Saccharopolyspora erythraea NRRL 2338: one gene and its partner. The main gene of each other region encodes a partner of the protein of the gene in region 2 in a complex. Links are inferred from orthologs where the notes say so. Each region holds a gene or a part of one and is shown on either strand. Other genes may lie near its edges.

Evidence for each region. The genes of interacting proteins can lie anywhere in the genome.
Region 1: SACE_RS30690 (region 2) and sucB share a complex: the UniProt entries of both Bacillus subtilis proteins name them as parts of the 2-oxoglutarate dehydrogenase (OGDH) complex. The link is inferred for Saccharopolyspora erythraea NRRL 2338 from one-to-one orthologs.

Annotation. Positions count from the first base shown.
Region 1 is NC_009142.1:1,801,862-1,808,536, forward strand. The notes cover bases 2,729-5,669. They hold sucB (2-oxoglutarate dehydrogenase, E2 component, dihydrolipoamide succinyltransferase), read right to left. Parts: upstream 5,144-5,669; coding sequence 3,314-5,143; downstream 2,729-3,313. Other genes in these bases: SACE_RS08055 (TIGR01777 family oxidoreductase), read right to left, coding at 2,729-3,199; lpdA (dihydrolipoyl dehydrogenase), read right to left, coding at 5,214-5,669. In the rest of the region: SACE_RS08040 (ArsR/SmtB family transcription factor), read right to left, coding at 1-325; SACE_RS08045 (serine hydrolase), read right to left, coding at 340-1,473; lipoyl(octanoyl) transferase LipB, read right to left, coding at 1,541-2,287; more of SACE_RS08055, read right to left, coding at 2,297-2,728; more of lpdA, read right to left, coding at 5,670-6,584. UniProt on the Bacillus subtilis protein: E2 component of the 2-oxoglutarate dehydrogenase (OGDH) complex which catalyzes the second step in the conversion of 2-oxoglutarate to succinyl-CoA and CO(2).
Region 2 is NC_009142.1:7,151,191-7,160,164, reverse strand. What follows is about bases 873-5,138. They hold SACE_RS30690 (multifunctional oxoglutarate decarboxylase/oxoglutarate dehydrogenase thiamine pyrophosphate-binding subunit/dihydrolipoyllysine-residue succinyltransferase subunit), read right to left. Parts: upstream 4,751-5,138; coding sequence 1,073-4,750; downstream 873-1,072. Other genes in these bases: SACE_RS30685 (ABC transporter ATP-binding protein), read right to left, coding at 5,074-5,138. In the rest of the region: SACE_RS38485 (DUF6104 family protein), read left to right, coding at 37-213; SACE_RS30695 (hypothetical protein), read right to left, coding at 339-746; more of SACE_RS30685, read right to left, coding at 5,139-8,790. UniProt on the Bacillus subtilis protein: E1 component of the 2-oxoglutarate dehydrogenase (OGDH) complex which catalyzes the decarboxylation of 2-oxoglutarate, the first step in the conversion of 2-oxoglutarate to succinyl-CoA and CO(2).

The DNA of each region.
Region 1 (6,675 bases), 5.4 Mb from region 2 along the record:
TGGAGCCCAGCCCGGCGGCGGCCTGCAGCGCCGCCGCGTTCTGCGGTCCCTCGCCGGCCAGCAGCCGCACCACCGCCGCCCGCGCCGGATGGCCGAGGGCGGCGAGGACGTCGGCGCGGGGGCCGTCGTCGAGCTGCATCACCCGGGCCGGGTCGACGTGGATCGTCCACTCCAGCTCGACCGGCTCGGCGAGCCGGCCCCGGTACTCCACCGAGCCCCCGCTGGGCTCCACCGCGTTCGCCCGTTCGACCCCCTCGAGCGCCGCGACGCGGCGTTCGAGGTCGAGGACGCGGGTGTGCAGGTCGTCGTCCGATGGCGTGCTCACGCCCCGAGCTTGCCTCAGCCGCGCAGGGCCCGTGCGAGGCGGTCCCGCCAAGCCGGATCGGTCAGCGCCAGCAGCAGCACCACGCCCGGGTCGCCCTTGGTGATCTGCTCCAGGCTGATGTCGCCGTGCGCGAGCAGCGCTCCGGCCCCTACGGTTCCGTCGGCGCGCCGCACCGACAGGCCGCAGGTCAGGCTGCCGGGGAGGCTGCCGCCCTTCATGCCGATGCCGGCCAGGCCCGGCGGCAGGTGGTCCTTCAGCGGCAGTTCGAGGATCCGCTGCGCGATGCCGGCGGCGCGCCGGTTCGGGAACGCGCCGGTCGCGATCGAGCGGTGGATGCCGAACAGCGACGACGCCGCGCCGCCCGCGGTCGCCGCGGCCCAGGCGTTCTGGACGTCCTCCGGGGGAAGCGGGTTGTGCAGGATCCGGTCCTTGACCATCTGCCGGAAGGCGGCGTCGGAGCTGAAGCGGCGTTCGAGCCGGTAGCCGATGCGCCGCCGCGCCGGGACGGGCGCGCCCTGCGGAGGAGCGTGCTCCGGCAGCAGGAGGAACAGGTACTCCGCGCACAGCGAGCGCAGGTCCGGGTCGGGCCAGCCGCCGTCGCGGGCCGCCCGGCGCAGCGCGCCCTCGCCGAGGCGCACGCGCAGGAAGTCCGGTGCCGCGCTGTCGCTGAACTTGATCATGCAGGTCATCATCTGCTCGAGCGTGACCAGCCGGTTCGGGTCGGCGGCGTAGAGCCCGGTGGGGTCGGTGGGGATGCCCAGCTCGCCCAGGGACGCGATGTGACCGCCGCCGTCGGTCGGGACGTAGAAGCGTTCCCAGTCGCCGACGCGGATCTGCTCGTCCGGGTCCAGCCGACCCTCCGCGACGGCGGTGGCGTAGGCGGCGAGGTGGATGACCTTGACCGCCGAAGCCAGCGGCCGCGCCTGCCGCGGCCGGTGCGAGAGCCGGGCGCCGAGACCGTCGTCGAGGACGATCGCGAACCCGTCGCGGTGGGTGGAGATCCAGCTCAGCCACCCGTCGGGGGTGGAGAGGTCGGGCGGTGCCGCCGGCTGGCCGAGGGCGTGCGGTGCGAGCGCGAGCGCGGGGACGGCGGCCGCGGCGGCGGTGAGCACGCTGCGGCGGGACAGGGTGCGCCGGGGTGCGGGCATGTTCCACTCCTCTAGTAGTCCGTAATTCCGGAATACTAGAGGAGTGGAGTTCGGTTGTGCAGGCGGGTCAGCGCAGCGAGGGGTCCAGCGCCAGGGTCGCGCCCGCCACGGCGGGCTGCTCGCGCTCGATGTTGCGGTCGGTCACCGGCAGCACGCCGTCGACGGCGTCGAGCACGGCCTTGGTGAGCAGCGGCAGCACCTCGGCGACGGTGACCTCCCTGCCGAGCTCCAGCGACAGCGACGTGGTCCCGGCGTCCCGGATGCCGCAGGGGATGATCCGATCCCAGTGCTTCATGTCGGGATTGCAGTTCAGCTCCAGGCCGTGCATCGTGATGCCCTTCTGCACCCGGATGCCGATCGCGGCGATCTTGCGCTCCGGGCGGCCGTCGCCCGCGGGCAGCCACACGCCGCTGCGGCCCTCGACCCGGCCGGTGCGGACGCCGAGCTGCTCGCAGACTCCGATCATCGCCTCCTCGAGGCGACGGACGTAGTCGACGACGTCGATCGGGTCGCACAGCTGCAGGATCGGGTAGCCGACGATCTGGCCCGGCCCGTGCCAGGTGATCTTGCCGCCGCGGTCGACGTCGATGACCGGTGTCCCGTCCTGCGGCCGGTCCTCCGGCGCGGTGCGCTTGCCCGCCGTGTACACCGACGGGTGCTCCAGCATCAGCAGGGTGTCCGGGTTCGCGCCCTCGGCGCGGCCGTTGGCCAGCTCGCGCTGGAGGTCCCACGCGGACAGGTAGTCGATGGTTCCCAACTCGCGCACCTCGACGGGGTCTGACGAGGCGCGACACGAAATCTCGGCACGAGTCACCGGGCCAGGCTACGCCCGGCCCGCAGCCGAGGGCACAGCCGCCGCCAGGGCCGCCCGGACCGTGGGGTGCTGGAACCGGAAGCCGTGTCCCTCCAGCACCGAGGGCACCGCCCGTTGCCCGCCCAGCACGTCGTCGGCCAGCTCACCGACGGCCGCACGCAGCACGAACCCCGGCACCACCCACGGCGCCGGACGCCCGACCGCCTCGCCCAGCGCCCGCGCGAACTCGGCGTTGCGCACCGGGGTGGGCCCGGTCAGGTTCACCGGACCGGAGATCTGCGGCTGTTCCAGGACGAAGCGCAGTGCCGCGACCTCGTCGTCCAGCGAGATCCACGGCAGGTACTGCTCGCCGTCGCCGAAACGCCCCCCGAGCAGGAACGAGAACAGCGGCCGGAGCCTGCCGAGCAGCCCGCCCGCGGGGGAGAGCACCGGGCCGCTGCGGGCCAGCACCACGCGCGCGCCCGCGTCGGAGGCGGGCGCGGTCGCGGCCTCCCACTGGCGCACCAGGTCGGCGAGGAACCCGTCACCGGGTGGCTCGGACTCGGTGACCGGGCGCTGCCCGGTGTTGCCGTAGAAGCCGACCGCCGAGGCGTTGACCAGCGTCGCGACCCCGCGCTGCGCGACCGCCTCGGCCAGCACGGAGGTCGGACGCAGCCGGGAGTCCAGCAGCACGCGCTTGCGCTCCGGGGTCCACCGGCGGTCCCCGATGCCCGCGCCGCAGAGGTTGACCACCGCGTCGGCGCCCTCCAGCGCGTCCTCGTCGAGCCGGCCCGCGGGCGGGTCCCAGCCGCGTTCGTCGGGCGCCTCCGGTCTGCGGCGCACCAGCCGCACCACCTCGTGCCTAGCCTGCCGGAGTGCGGGGACCAGGCTGGTGCCGATCAACCCGGACGAGCCGGCGATAACCACGCGCATGCGCTGATCGTCTCGCACCGCCCTCCGCGGCGCGACGCTGGAGCCCACCTGCCACCGCAAAGGAAACGGGGCCGCCCACCGGATCGGTGGGCGGCCCCGCTGCCGTCGGCCGTCTCAGAGGCCCAGGTCGGCCTCGAAGGCGCCTTCCTCGAGCCGCTGCTTGAGGGTGGCCAGGAACCGGGCCGCGTCCGCGCCGTCGACCAGGCGGTGGTCGTAGGACAGCACGAGGTACACCATCGAGCGAATGGCGATCGTGTCGCCGCCGTTCTCGTCGGTGACCACGACCGGCCGCTTCACCACGGTGCCGGTGCCCAGCATGCCCACCTGCGGCGGGTTCAGGATCGGCGTGTCGAACAGCGCGCCCCGGCTGCCGGTGTTGGTCAGCGTGAACGTGCCGCCGCTGAGCTCGTCCGGCTTGATCTTGTTGTTGCGGGTGCGCGCCGCCAGGTCGGCGATCTTGCGGGCCAGCCCGCCGAGGTTGAGGTCACCCGCGTCGTGGATCACCGGCGAGACCAGGCCGCGCTCGGTGTCGACCGCGATCGCCAGGTGCTCGGCGGCGTGGTAGGTGACCTCCTTGTTCTCCTCGTCCACCGAAGCGTTGAGCTTCGGGTGCAGCTTCAGCGCCTCGGCCGCGGCCTTGGCGAAGAAGGGCAGGAAGGAGAGCTTGACGCCTTCGGCCGCCTCGAAGTTCTGCTTGGCGCGGTCGCGCAGGCGGGCGATTCTGGTGACGTCGACCTCGACCACCGTGGTGAGCTGGGCGGCGGTCTGCAGCGACTCGACCATGCGGCGGGCCAGAAGCTGGCGCAGCCGCGTCATCTTCTGGGTGGTGCCGCGCAGCGCCTTGGCCTCTTCCGAGGGCTCCACGGCCTGGGCGGCCGCCGGGCCGGGCCGGGACGGAGCCGACGGAGCCGCGGCGGGCGCCTCCTGCTCGGCCTTGGCGGCGTCGACGGCGGCCTGCACGTCCTGCTTGCGGATCCGGCCGCCGACACCGCTGCCCTTGATCTTGGACAGGTCGATGCCGTGCTCGTTGGCCAGCTTGCGCACCAGCGGCGTCACGTACGGCGCGGCGCCCGAGGGGGCCTCGGCCGGAGCCGACGGCTGGGCGGGCTGCGCCGGGGCGGCCTGCTGGGGCTGCTCCTGCACGGGCTGCGGAGCGGGCTGGGCCGGAGCCTGCTGCTGAGCCGGTGCCTGCTGCTCGGCCGGGGCCGACTGCTGTGGCGCGGCCTGCTGTGGCGCGGCCTGCTGCGGGGCGGTCTGCTCCTCCGGCGGCGCGGCCGGGGCCGACGGCGCGGCGCCCTGCTCACCGACCACGGCCAGCTTGGCGCCGACCTCGACGGTGTCGTCCTCACCGGCGGAGATCTCCAGCAGGGTCCCGGCCACCGGGGAGGGGATCTCGGTGTCGACCTTGTCGGTGGAGACCTCCAGCAGGGGTTCGTCGACCTCGACGGTGTCGCCGACCTGCTTGAGCCACCTGGTGATCGTTCCCTCGGTGACGCTCTCGCCCAGCGCGGGCATCGGCACCTCGGTGCCCTGCGCCGAACCGGACTGGGCGGCACCGGAGCTCTGCGCCGGGGCCTCCTGCTGGGCCGGGGCGGGCTGCTGCTCGGGCTCCGGCTGCGCGGCCTCGGCCTGCTGGGGCTCGGGCTGCTGCGGCTCGGCCTGCTGGGGCTGCTCCGCGGGGGCGGACTCGCCGCCGCCGGACTCGCCCGACTCACCGATCACGGCGAGCTCGCCGCCGATCTCGATGGTGTCGTCCTCCTGGGCGACGATGCGCTGGAGCACACCGGCGGCCGGGGAGGGGATCTCGGTGTCGACCTTGTCGGTGGAGACCTCCAGCAGGGGTTCGTCGACCTCGACGGTGTCGCCCTCCTGCTTGAGCCACCTGGTGATCGTTCCCTCGGTGACGCTCTCGCCGAGTGCCGGCATCTGGACGGAGAAGGCCATCTGTTCGCTGTCTCCTCGTTGTGTGGCGGGGTGCTTGGCTGACTCGTCTGGTCGGCCGGGATTTCAGACGTCAGCCGTGCACGTGCAGCGGCTTGCCGGCCAGGGCGAGGTGGGCCTCGCCGAGCGCTTCGGTCTGAGTCGGGTGTGCGTGCACCAGCGGTGCGACGTCCTCGGGCAGGGCCTCCCAGTTGTAGATGAGCTGGGCCTCACCGATGAGCTCACCGACGCGGTCGCCGACCATGTGCAGTCCCACCACCGGGCCGTCGGTGGCCCGGACCAGCTTCACCGCACCGGAGGTCTTGAGGATCTGGCTCTTGCCGTTGCCGGCCAAGTCGTAGTTGAAGGTCTCGACCGATCCGTACTGCTCCTTGGCCGCGGCCTCGGTCAGGCCGACCGAGGCGACCTCGGGGTGGCTGTAGGTGACCCGCGGGATGCCCGACTCGTCGATCGCCTGCGGGTTGAGCCCCGCGATCTCCTCGGCCACGAAGATGCCCTGCTGGAAGCCGCGGTGCGCGAGCTGCAGGCCGGGCACGATGTCGCCGACCGCGTAGACGCCGTCGACGCTGGTGCGCAGGCGGTCGTCGGTGCGCACGAAGCCGCGCTCCATGGTCACCCCGGCCTCCTCGAAGCCGAGGGCGGCGGTGTTGGGGCCGCGGCCGACGGCCACCAGCAGCAGGTCGGCGTCGTACTGGTCGCCGTTCTCCAGGCTGACCGAGACCCCCTCGGCGCTCTGCTGGGCACCGGTGAACTTGACGCCGGTCTTGAACTTGATGCCGCGCTTGCGGAACTCGCGCTCCAGGCGCTTGGAGATGAACTCGTCCTCGTTGGGCACCAGGTGCGGCAGGGCCTCGACGATGGTGACCTCGGCGCCGAAGGAGCGCCAGACGCTGGCGAACTCCACGCCGATCACGCCACCGCCGAGCACCACGACCTTCTCCGGCACGAAGTCCAGGTTCAGGGCCTGCTCGCTGGCGATGACCCGGCCGCCCAGCTCCAGCCCCGGCAGCGACTTGGAGTACGAGCCTGTGGCGAGCACGACGTTGCGGCCGGTGTAGCGGGTGCCGTCGACCTCGACGGTCTTGGCGTCGACCAGGGTGCCCGCACCCTCGACGACGGTGATCTTGTGGGCCTTGAACAGACCCTGGACGCCCTTGTAGAGCTTGCTGACGACACCGTCCTTGTAGGAGTTGACGCCTGCGATGTCGATGCCCTCGAGCGAGGTCTTCACACCGAACTGGTCGCCGTCGCGGGCGGAGTCGGCGACCTCCGCTGCGTGCAGCAGCGCCTTGGTGGGGATGCACCCGCGGTGCAGGCAGGTCCCACCGAGCTTGTCCTTTTCGATAAGGACGACGGACAGGCCGAGCTCGGCCGCGCGGAAAGCGCAGGCGTAGCCGCCCGAGCCGCCGCCGAGAATGACCAGATCGGCGGACGTGTCGGTCACTTCGCACTCCTCGACAGGCATCGTTGACTCGCGTTGGCGCCCGGCACGCACAGGTCAGGCGCTTCGGGGCCATCTTGTCACCACACTGTGT
Region 2 (8,974 bases):
GGCAGCGCAGCAGGCGAGCGAAACCGAGGAGGACCGGTGTACTTCACCGACCGTGGCATTGAAGAACTCGAAGAGCGTCGCGGTGATGATGAGGTGACCCTGGCGTGGGTCGCCGACCGGATGCGTGCCTTCGTCGACCTCAACCCCGAGTTCGAGGACGCCGCCGAGAGGCTGGCGACCTTCCTGGCCCGCGACGACGCCGACGACGACTGACCGGCGGCTCACGGGGCTGACGGCGCCCTCGGCGGCCCGCGGCCGGACGGCACGCCAAGCGCCCGGCCCCGTTCAGCTCCGGGCCGCCGACCCGGCGGGCTCGTTGCGGGACCGGCTCGCGCTGGTCAGCCGGCGTCCTCGTCGTGGCGGTCGGCGGCGCAGTCGTCGGGCGTCACGGCCTCGGCCCACAGGTGCAGGCGGTCGCTCTCGCGGGCGATGTCGATGTAGAGGGAGTCTCCGCGGCAGGCGACGTCGAGGTTCTGGTGCACGTCGTGCTCGATGTGGCCGTCGTCGCCGATCTGGCCGGTGCCGCCGCGCGGCCCGATGAGGCGGACGTGGCGGCGGTGAGCGTGCTCGCGCACCATCTCCGCGATCCAGTCGGTGACTTCCTCCGGCGTCAGCAGCACCGCCTGCGGGGCTCGCCGCAGCCGGTCGAGGCGCCTGCTGCCCGGCGACGTCGAGCTGCTGTCGCGCGACTCGGAGTAGGCGTGCCAATGCACGCCCTTGGCCCGCCACTCGTCGGGATCCTGCACGTCGCCTCCGTCCTCTGTGGAGCGGTGCCGGCGTTCGCCGACGGCCGCCGCCGGAACGCGCCGGGTGGGGCCGGCGCGTGGGCGCATCGCGGTGCGGCTCGCGCCGCGATGGGCCGGGAGGAGCTGGCGAGCCGGCCTCGCGGCCGCCTCGAATGACCACCGTGCCGCTTCCTGATCACGACGGCGTCCCCCATCCGATAACGGACGGGTTGTCGTGCCCGCGACCGCGAGCCGGACCCCGGCGAGACCCGCGCGGAACCGACCCGGACGCGGAAGGGCCGCCGGCTCCCGCGGGAACCGGCGGCCCTTCCAGCAGTCGTCGGCGATCAGGCGAAGGCGCCCTGCACGACCTCGGCCTGCTCGACCTCGTGCACCTTGGCCATACCGGTCGCCGGGGCGGCCATCGGCCGCCGCGACACGCGGCGCAGGCCCGCCAGGCGCTCCGGGAACAGCTCCGGCAGCGCCAGGCCGAGGAACGGCCAGGCACCCTGGTTCGCCGGCTCCTCCTGCACCCACCGGACGTCGGTGGCGTTGGAGTACCGCTCGAGCAGCCTGCCCAGCTTGCGGTGCGGCAGCGGGTAGAGCTGCTCCAGCCGCACCACCGCGGTGTCGTCGTGGCCCTGCTTGGCCTTCTCGGCGGCCAGCTCGTAGTAGAGCTTGCCGGTGCACAGCACCACGCGGCGCACCGAGGCCGGGTCCGGCTGCGTCGGGTCGTCGATCACCGAGGTGAACTTGCCCTCGGTGAAGTCCTCGACCGGGCTGGTGGCCGCCTTGAGCCGCAGCATCGACTTCGGCGTGAAGACGACCAGCGGCCGGTGGATGCCGTCCAGCGCGTGGCGGCGCAGCAGGTGGAAGTAGTTCGCCGGCGTCGACGGCATCGCCACCGTCATCGACCCCTCGGCGCAGAGCTGCAGCCACCGCTCGATGCGCGCCGAGCTGTGGTCCGGACCCTGGCCCTCGTGGCCGTGCGGCAGCAGCAGCACGACGTCGGAGCGCTGGCCCCACTTGGCCTCACCGGAGGAGATGAACTCGTCGATGATCGACTGCGCGCCGTTGAAGAAGTCGCCGAACTGCGCCTCCCACAGCACCAGGGCGTCCGGGTTGGCCACCGAGTAGCCGTACTCGAAGCCCATGGCCGCGAACTCCGACAGCGCCGAGTCGTAGACCAGGAACTTCGCCTGGTCCTCGCTCAGGTTCTGCAGCGGCGTGTACTCGGCACCGGTCTTGCGGTCGATGAGCACCGAGTGCCGCTGGCCGAACGTGCCGCGACGGCTGTCCTGGCCGGTCAGGCGGACCGGGCGGCCCTCCATGGTCAGCGAGCCGAACGCGAGCAGCTCGCCGAACGCCCAGTCGATGCCGCCCTCGGTGGCCATCTTCGCGCGGCGCTCCAGCACGGGCTTGACCCGCGAGTGCGGCGTGAAGCCCTCGGGCATGTTGACCTGCGCGTCGGCGATCCGCTTGAGTGTGTCGACCGGGATCGCGGTCGCCAGCCCCTGCGGGACCACCTGCTCGGACTCCACCGACGGGCTGGGCTCCGGCGGGTGCTTCTCCAGCTCGCGGACCTCGTTGAACACGTGCTCCAGCTGGCTGGCGTAGTCCTTCAGCGCCTTCTCGGCCTCTTCGACCGTGATGTCGCCACGGCCGATGAGGGCCTCGGTGTAGGTCTTGCGGACGCTGCGCATCTTGTCGATCGCGTCGTACATCGCCGGCTGCGTCATGGACGGGTCGTCGCCCTCGTTGTGACCCCGGCGGCGGTAGCAGACCATGTCGATCACGACGTCCTTGCCGAACGCCTGGCGGTACTCCACGGCCAGCTTGGCGACCCAGACGCAGGCCTCGGGGTCGTCACCGTTGACGTGGAAGACCGGCGCGCCGATCATCTTCGCCACGTCGGTGGAGTACTTGCTCGACCGCGAGTGCTCCGGGGCGGTGGTGTAGCCGACCTGGTTGTTGACGATCACGTGGACCGTGCCGCCGGTGCGGTAGCCGCGCAGCAGCGACAGGTTCAGCGTCTCGGCGACCACGCCCTGGCCCGCGAACGCGGCGTCGCCGTGCAGCAGCACCGGCAGCACCGTGAAGCCCTCCTGGCCCTTGTCCAGGATGTCCTGCTTGGCGCGGACGATGCCCTCCAGCACCGGGTCCACGGCCTCCAGGTGCGAGGGGTTGGAGGTCAGCGACACCTTGGTCTCGCCGTCGCCGAACATCCGGAAGTACTTGCCCTCGGCGCCGAGGTGGTACTTCACGTCGCCGGAGCCGTGTGCCTGGCCCGGGTCGAGGTTGCCCTCGAACTCGCGGAAGATCTGCGAGATCGGCTTGCCGACGATGTTGGCCAGCACGTTGAGGCGGCCGCGGTGCGGCATGCCGATGACGACCTCGTCCAGCTCGGAGGCCGCGGCGGTGTCGAGCACCGCGTCCAGCAGCGGCACGACGGTCTCGGCGCCCTCCAGCGAGAAGCGCTTCTGGCCGACGTACTTGGTCTGCAGGAAGGTCTCGAACGCCTCGGCGGCGTTGAGCTTGGACAGGATGTACTTCTGCTCGGTCGGCTCGGGCTTGGTGTGCGGCTTCTCGACCCGGCCCTGCAGCCACTCGCGCTCGTCGGGCTCGAGGATGTGCATGTACTCGACGCCGACGGTGCGGCAGTAGGAGTCGCGCAGCACGCCGAGCACGTCGCGCAGCTTCATCCGCTCCTTGCCCGCGAAGCCGCCGACGGCGAACGTGCGGTCCAGGTCCCACAGGGTGAGGCTGTGGGAGAGGACGTCGAGGTCCTCGTGGCGGCGCTGGCGGTAGTTCAGCGGGTCGATGTCGGCCATCAGGTGGCCGCGGGTGCGGTAGGCGTCGATCAGCTCCAGCACCCGGGCGGTCTTGTCGACCGCGCCCTCTGGGATGTCGCGGGTCCAGCGGACCGGCTCGTAGGGGATCCGCAGCGACGTGAAGATGTCGTCGTAGAACCCGTTCTCGCCGAGCAGCAGCTGGTGCACCGTGCGCAGGAAGTCACCGGACTCCGCGCCCTGGATGACGCGGTGGTCGTAGGTGGAGGTCAGCGTCACGATCTTGCTGATCCCCATGTCGACCAGCGCCTGCTCGCTGGCGCCCTGGAACTCGGCGGGGTAGTCCATCGCGCCGACGCCGATGATCGCGCTCTGGCCCTTGGTCAGCCGCGGCACCGAGTGGTTGGTGCCGCTGGGGCCGGGGTTGGTCAGCGAGATGGTGGTGCCGGAGAAGTCGTCGGCGGTCAGCGCGCTGTTGCGGGCCTTGCGGATGATGTCCTCGTAGGCCTGCCAGAACTGCTGGAAGGTCATCTCCTCGCAGCCCTTGATGGAGGCGACCACCAGGCTGCGCGAGCCGTCCTTGGCCGGCATGTCGATCGCCAGGCCGAGGTTGACGTGCTCGGGGGTGACCACGGCGGGCTTGCCCTTGGCGTCCTCGCCGTAGTGGCGGTTCATGTCGGGGTGGTTCCGCAGCGCCCGGATCAGCGCGTAGCCGATCAGGTGCGTGAAGGAGACCTTCCCGCCCTTGTTCCGCTTGAGGTGGTTGTTGATGACGATGCGGTTGTCGAAGAGCAGCTTGGCCGGCACCGCGCGCACGCTGGTCGCGGTCGGCACGGTGAGCGACTGCTCCATGTTCTTGGCGATCGCGGCCGCGGCGCCGCGCAGCGGCTTGGCCTGCTCGCCCGCGGGGGCCTCCTTGACGGGGGCGGCCTTGGCGGCCTCCTGCGGGGAGGGCTTGGGCTCGGCGGGCTTCGGCTTGCTCGGTGCGGTGGCGGACGGGGGCGGGGTCTGCCCGTTGGTCTCGACCACGCGTGCCGCGGTGGCCGTCGCCTTCGGGGCCGCTGCAGAACCGGTCGCGGCTGCGGTGGTTTCAGTGGCCTGGCCCGGCTTGTAGTCGGCGAAGAATTCGTGCCACGCCGAGTCTACGGAGGTGGGATCGTGCAGGAACTGCTCGTACATTTCCTCGATCAACCACTCATTGGGGCCGAACTGTGACGCAGGGCTGCTGCTGGACACGGCTGGCGTTCGCCTCGATCCATCTGCTCGTGATGTACACACACTCGGGTACCAGGCTAGCGGTCCGTTTCGCGTGGTTGGCACACAGTACGGTCGTTCTGGTAGCGAAGATGGTCACAGAATCGTTAAGGAAACGCCTCGCGGCGTTGAACACGCCCGCCCGGCTCCTGAGCACGATCACTGCCCTCACGTACGATGCGCCGCCCCCGGGCCTGCCGCCCGGCTGCCGCTGCCTGGCACTACTCCATACGAGTTGTCGTCCTGCTCCAGTATGACGTTTCTCCTCGGCGAGTTGTTCCTGGATCCCGGACCGATTCGTCCCGTCATCCGGGCGGGTGGTGACTCTGCGGAACCGCTCCTGCGCGTTCGGTGCCGGTGTCGTTCCACAACTGCCGGTAGCGACCGCCGAGCGCCAGCAGCTCCTCGTGGGTGCCCTCCTCCGCGATGCGGCCGCCGTCGACCACGACGATCCGGTCGGCGCGGGCCGCCGTGGCAAGCCGGTGCGCCACGACGAACGTGGTCCGCTTGGCCGCGAGCTGATCGCTGGCGGTCACCACCATCGACTCGGTCGCCGGGTCCAGCGCGGCGGTGGCCTCGTCGAGCAGCAGCAGGTCGGGGGAGACCAGTTCGGCGCGGGCGAGCGCGACGAGCTGGCGCTGCCCCGCCGACAGCCCCCGCCCGCGCTCGCCGACCTGCTGGCGGAACCCGTCCGGCAGCATCGCGATCCCGGGCAGCGCGCCGACCGAGCGCGCGGCGGCCTCGATCTCCTCCGGCTCGGCGCCGGGCCGCCCGTAGGCGATGTTGGCTGCGATGTCCCCGGTGAACAGGTGGCCCTCCTGCGGGACCACCGCCAGCCGGTGGTGGAAGCCGGTCAGGTCGTAGGAGCGCACGTCGACCCCGTCGACCAGCACCGCGCCCTCGGTGACGTCGTAGAACCGGGCGAGGAGCTTGACCAGCGTCGACTTGCCCGCGCCGGTGGCGCCGACCAGCGCGACGGTCTCGCCGGGGGCGACCCGCAGCGAGACGTCGTGCAGCGCGGGCCGCTCGGTGCCGGGGTAGCGGAAGGTCACCGAGCGCAGCTCGACCTCGCCGGTCAGCCGCTCGGGCACCGCGACCGGCTCGGCCGCCTGCGGCACCGACGTCGGCGTGCGCAGCAGGTCGCCGATGCGGCGCAGGCCGACCCGCGCCTGCTGGTAGCCGTCGAAGACGCTGGAGAGCTGCTGGACCGGGGAGAAGAACAGCCCCAGGTACAGCAGGAACGCGACCAGCACGCCTGCCGAGAGACCGCCCGCGGCGACCCGGGACGCTCCCACGCCCAGCACCATGGCCTGCGCGGCCTCCGACAGCAGCGCGACGAACGGGAAGTAGGTCGCGATGTAGCGCTGCGCGCGAAGCCGCGAGCGGCGGTAGGCGTCGCTGCGGCGGGCGAAGACCTTCGCCGAGTGCCGCTCCCGGCGGTGGGCCTGGGCGACCCGCAGCCCGGAGACGTTCTCCTGCATGTCGGCGTTGACCGTGCTGACCCGCTCGCGGGCCTCGGCGTAGGCCACCGAGGAGACCCGCCGGAAGATCACCGTGGCCACCACCAGCACAGGCAGCACCGACAACGCCACCAGTGCCAGTGAGAAGTCGGTGACCAGCAGGGTGACGGCGATGCCGGCGATGGTCAGCACGCTGACCACCGCGGTGGCCAGTCCGGTTTGCAGGAACGTCGACAGGGCGTCGACGTCGGTGGTCATCCGGGTCATGATCCGGCCGCCGAGCTCGCGCTCGTAGTAGTCGAGCCCGAGCCGTTGCAGGTGCGCGAAGCTGCGCAGCCGCAGCAGGTAGAGCAGGGTCTCGCCGGTCCGCGCGGTCACCACGGTCTGCACCTTCACGACCAGCCAGCCCGCCGCGACCACGGCCGCGGCCACCGCGGTCGCCGTCCACAGCGCCCCCAGGTCGCCCGCGACCACACCGCCGTCGACGCCCTGGCGGACCAGCGTCGGCAGCGCGATCAGCGCCGCCGCGTCGGCGGCGACCAGCAGTACGGTCAGCACCAGACCCCAGCGGATCGGCCGGAACAGCCGGGCCAGCCGGAACTCCGGGTCCGGCGCGGTCGGGTCCACGCCGGGCAGCCGGGGCTGGGCGGTTGCCGCGGGCAGCTTGCGCAGCCCCTCGATCAGCTCCGGGGTGGGCGGTGTGCCGCCGGAGGCGTCCGCGACGAGCTCGTCGCGCTCGACCTGCGGCCACAGCTCCGGGGTGATGCCCTCGCCGCCGTCCGCCCGGTCGCAGCGGTTGTCGATCGACTCGCCGGGCCCGGCCAGCAGCGAGCGGAAAAGCTCGCAACGCTCCTCCAGCTCCTCCTGGGTGCCGATGTCGACGACCCGGCCCTCGTCGAGCACCGCGATCCGGTCGGCCAGCGCCAGCGTCGAGCGGCGGTGCGCGACCAGCAGCGTCGTGCGCTGGGCGGTCACCGAGCGCAGCGTGTCGTGGATGGCGGCCTCCGTGGTCGGGTCCACCGCCGAGGTCGCGTCGTCGAGCACCAGGATGCGCGGGTCCGACAGCAACGCCCTGGCCAGCGCGACCCGTTGCCGCTGGCCGCCGGAGAGGGTCAGTCCGCGCTCGCCGACCAGCGTGGCGTAGCCGTCGGGAAGCGCGCTGATGAAGTCGTGCGCCTCGGCCGCCCGAGCGGCTGCGATCACCGCCTCGTCGGACGCGTCGGGCATGCCGTAGGCGATGTTGCCTCGGATGGTGTCGGAGAACAGGAACGCTTCCTCGAACACCACTCCCACCGCCGAGCGCAGCGAGTCCAGCCGCAGGTCGCGGATGTCGAGCGGCTCCTCGCCCACCCGGCCGATCCGCACCGCGCCCTCGTGCACATCGTAGAAGCGAGGCAACAGCATCGACACCGTCGACTTGCCCGAACCGGCCGGACCGACCAGCGCGACCGTCTCGCCCGGACGCACGCGCAGCGTCGCGTCGCGCAGCACCGGCTGGGTGCGGCTGTAGCCGAAACCGACGCCGTCGAGCTCCACCTCCAGCGGACCGTCCGGCAGCGCGACCGCGTCCGGCTTGTCCTGCACCTCCGGCTGCGAGTCGATCAGCTCGTTGATCCGCTCGGCGCCGGCGCGCACGAGCTGCCCCTGGATCACCGTGCTCGCGATCATCCGGGCGGGCCCGGCCAGCATCGTCACGTACCCGGCGAAGGCCACGAAGGTGCCGATGCTCACCTGGCCCTGCACCACCATCCAGCCGCCGAGGCCGAGCACCCCGACCTGCCCGGAGACCGGCAGCGCGGTCAGCGTCGCCTGTGGCAGCGAGGTCAGGCGGGCGCTGCGCAGCCGCTCGGCGAACAGCCTGCGCGCACCGCTCTCCAGCCGCGCCACCTCGCGGGCCTCCTGGCCGAAGCCCTTCACCACCCGGACGCCGGTGACGGACTCCTCGACGTGCTGGGCGATGTCGGCGGCGCGCTGCTGGGCCGACCACGTCGCCAGGTAGAGCCGCTTCTTGCTGCGCGCCGACACCACCGCGATCAGCGGCGTGATGACCAGCGCCACCACCGTCAGCAGCGGCGACAGCCACAGCATCGCCCCGATCGCGAACAGCGCGAGCACCACGGTGCCCGCGGCGAGCGGGAACATCGACAGGAGTCCGTTGACCAGTTGCAGGTCGGTGATCGAGCGCGACACCACCTGGCCGGTGCGCAGCGCGTCCTGCTTGCCGCCGTCGAGCCGCTGCACCGACGCGAACACCGCGCGGCGCAGGTCGTGCTGCACGTCCAGGGCGAGGCGGCCCGCGCTGTAGCGGCGCACGAACGCGGCGGCGAAGCGGAACAGCCCCAGCCCGAGCAGTCCGGCCACGACCCACCAGAGGCGCGCCGTCGTGCCCGCGACCGCGTCGTCCACCGCGACCTTGGTCAGCAGCGGCACCAGCGCTTCCAGGCCGACGGCGGTGACCGACGCGGTGATGGCCAGCGTCGCCGATACGGGGTGGCGCCAGCAGGCGGCCGCGAGCCGGCGGATCCAACCGCCGTTGGCGGGTCTGGGGGAGTCGCTCACCACGCCAGGTTAGGTCGAACCACTGACACCGCACCGGTTTCCGGCTCGGCGGAGTGATTGCGGGCACAAGTTCAGCGCCCGTCTTCGAACTCGCCTCGCGTAGCGGTTCCGATGGCGGAACCTTCGAAGGTCAAAGACAACCGCCCGGCCGGTGGCGAACCAGGTGATCACGGCGACCAGCAGCAGC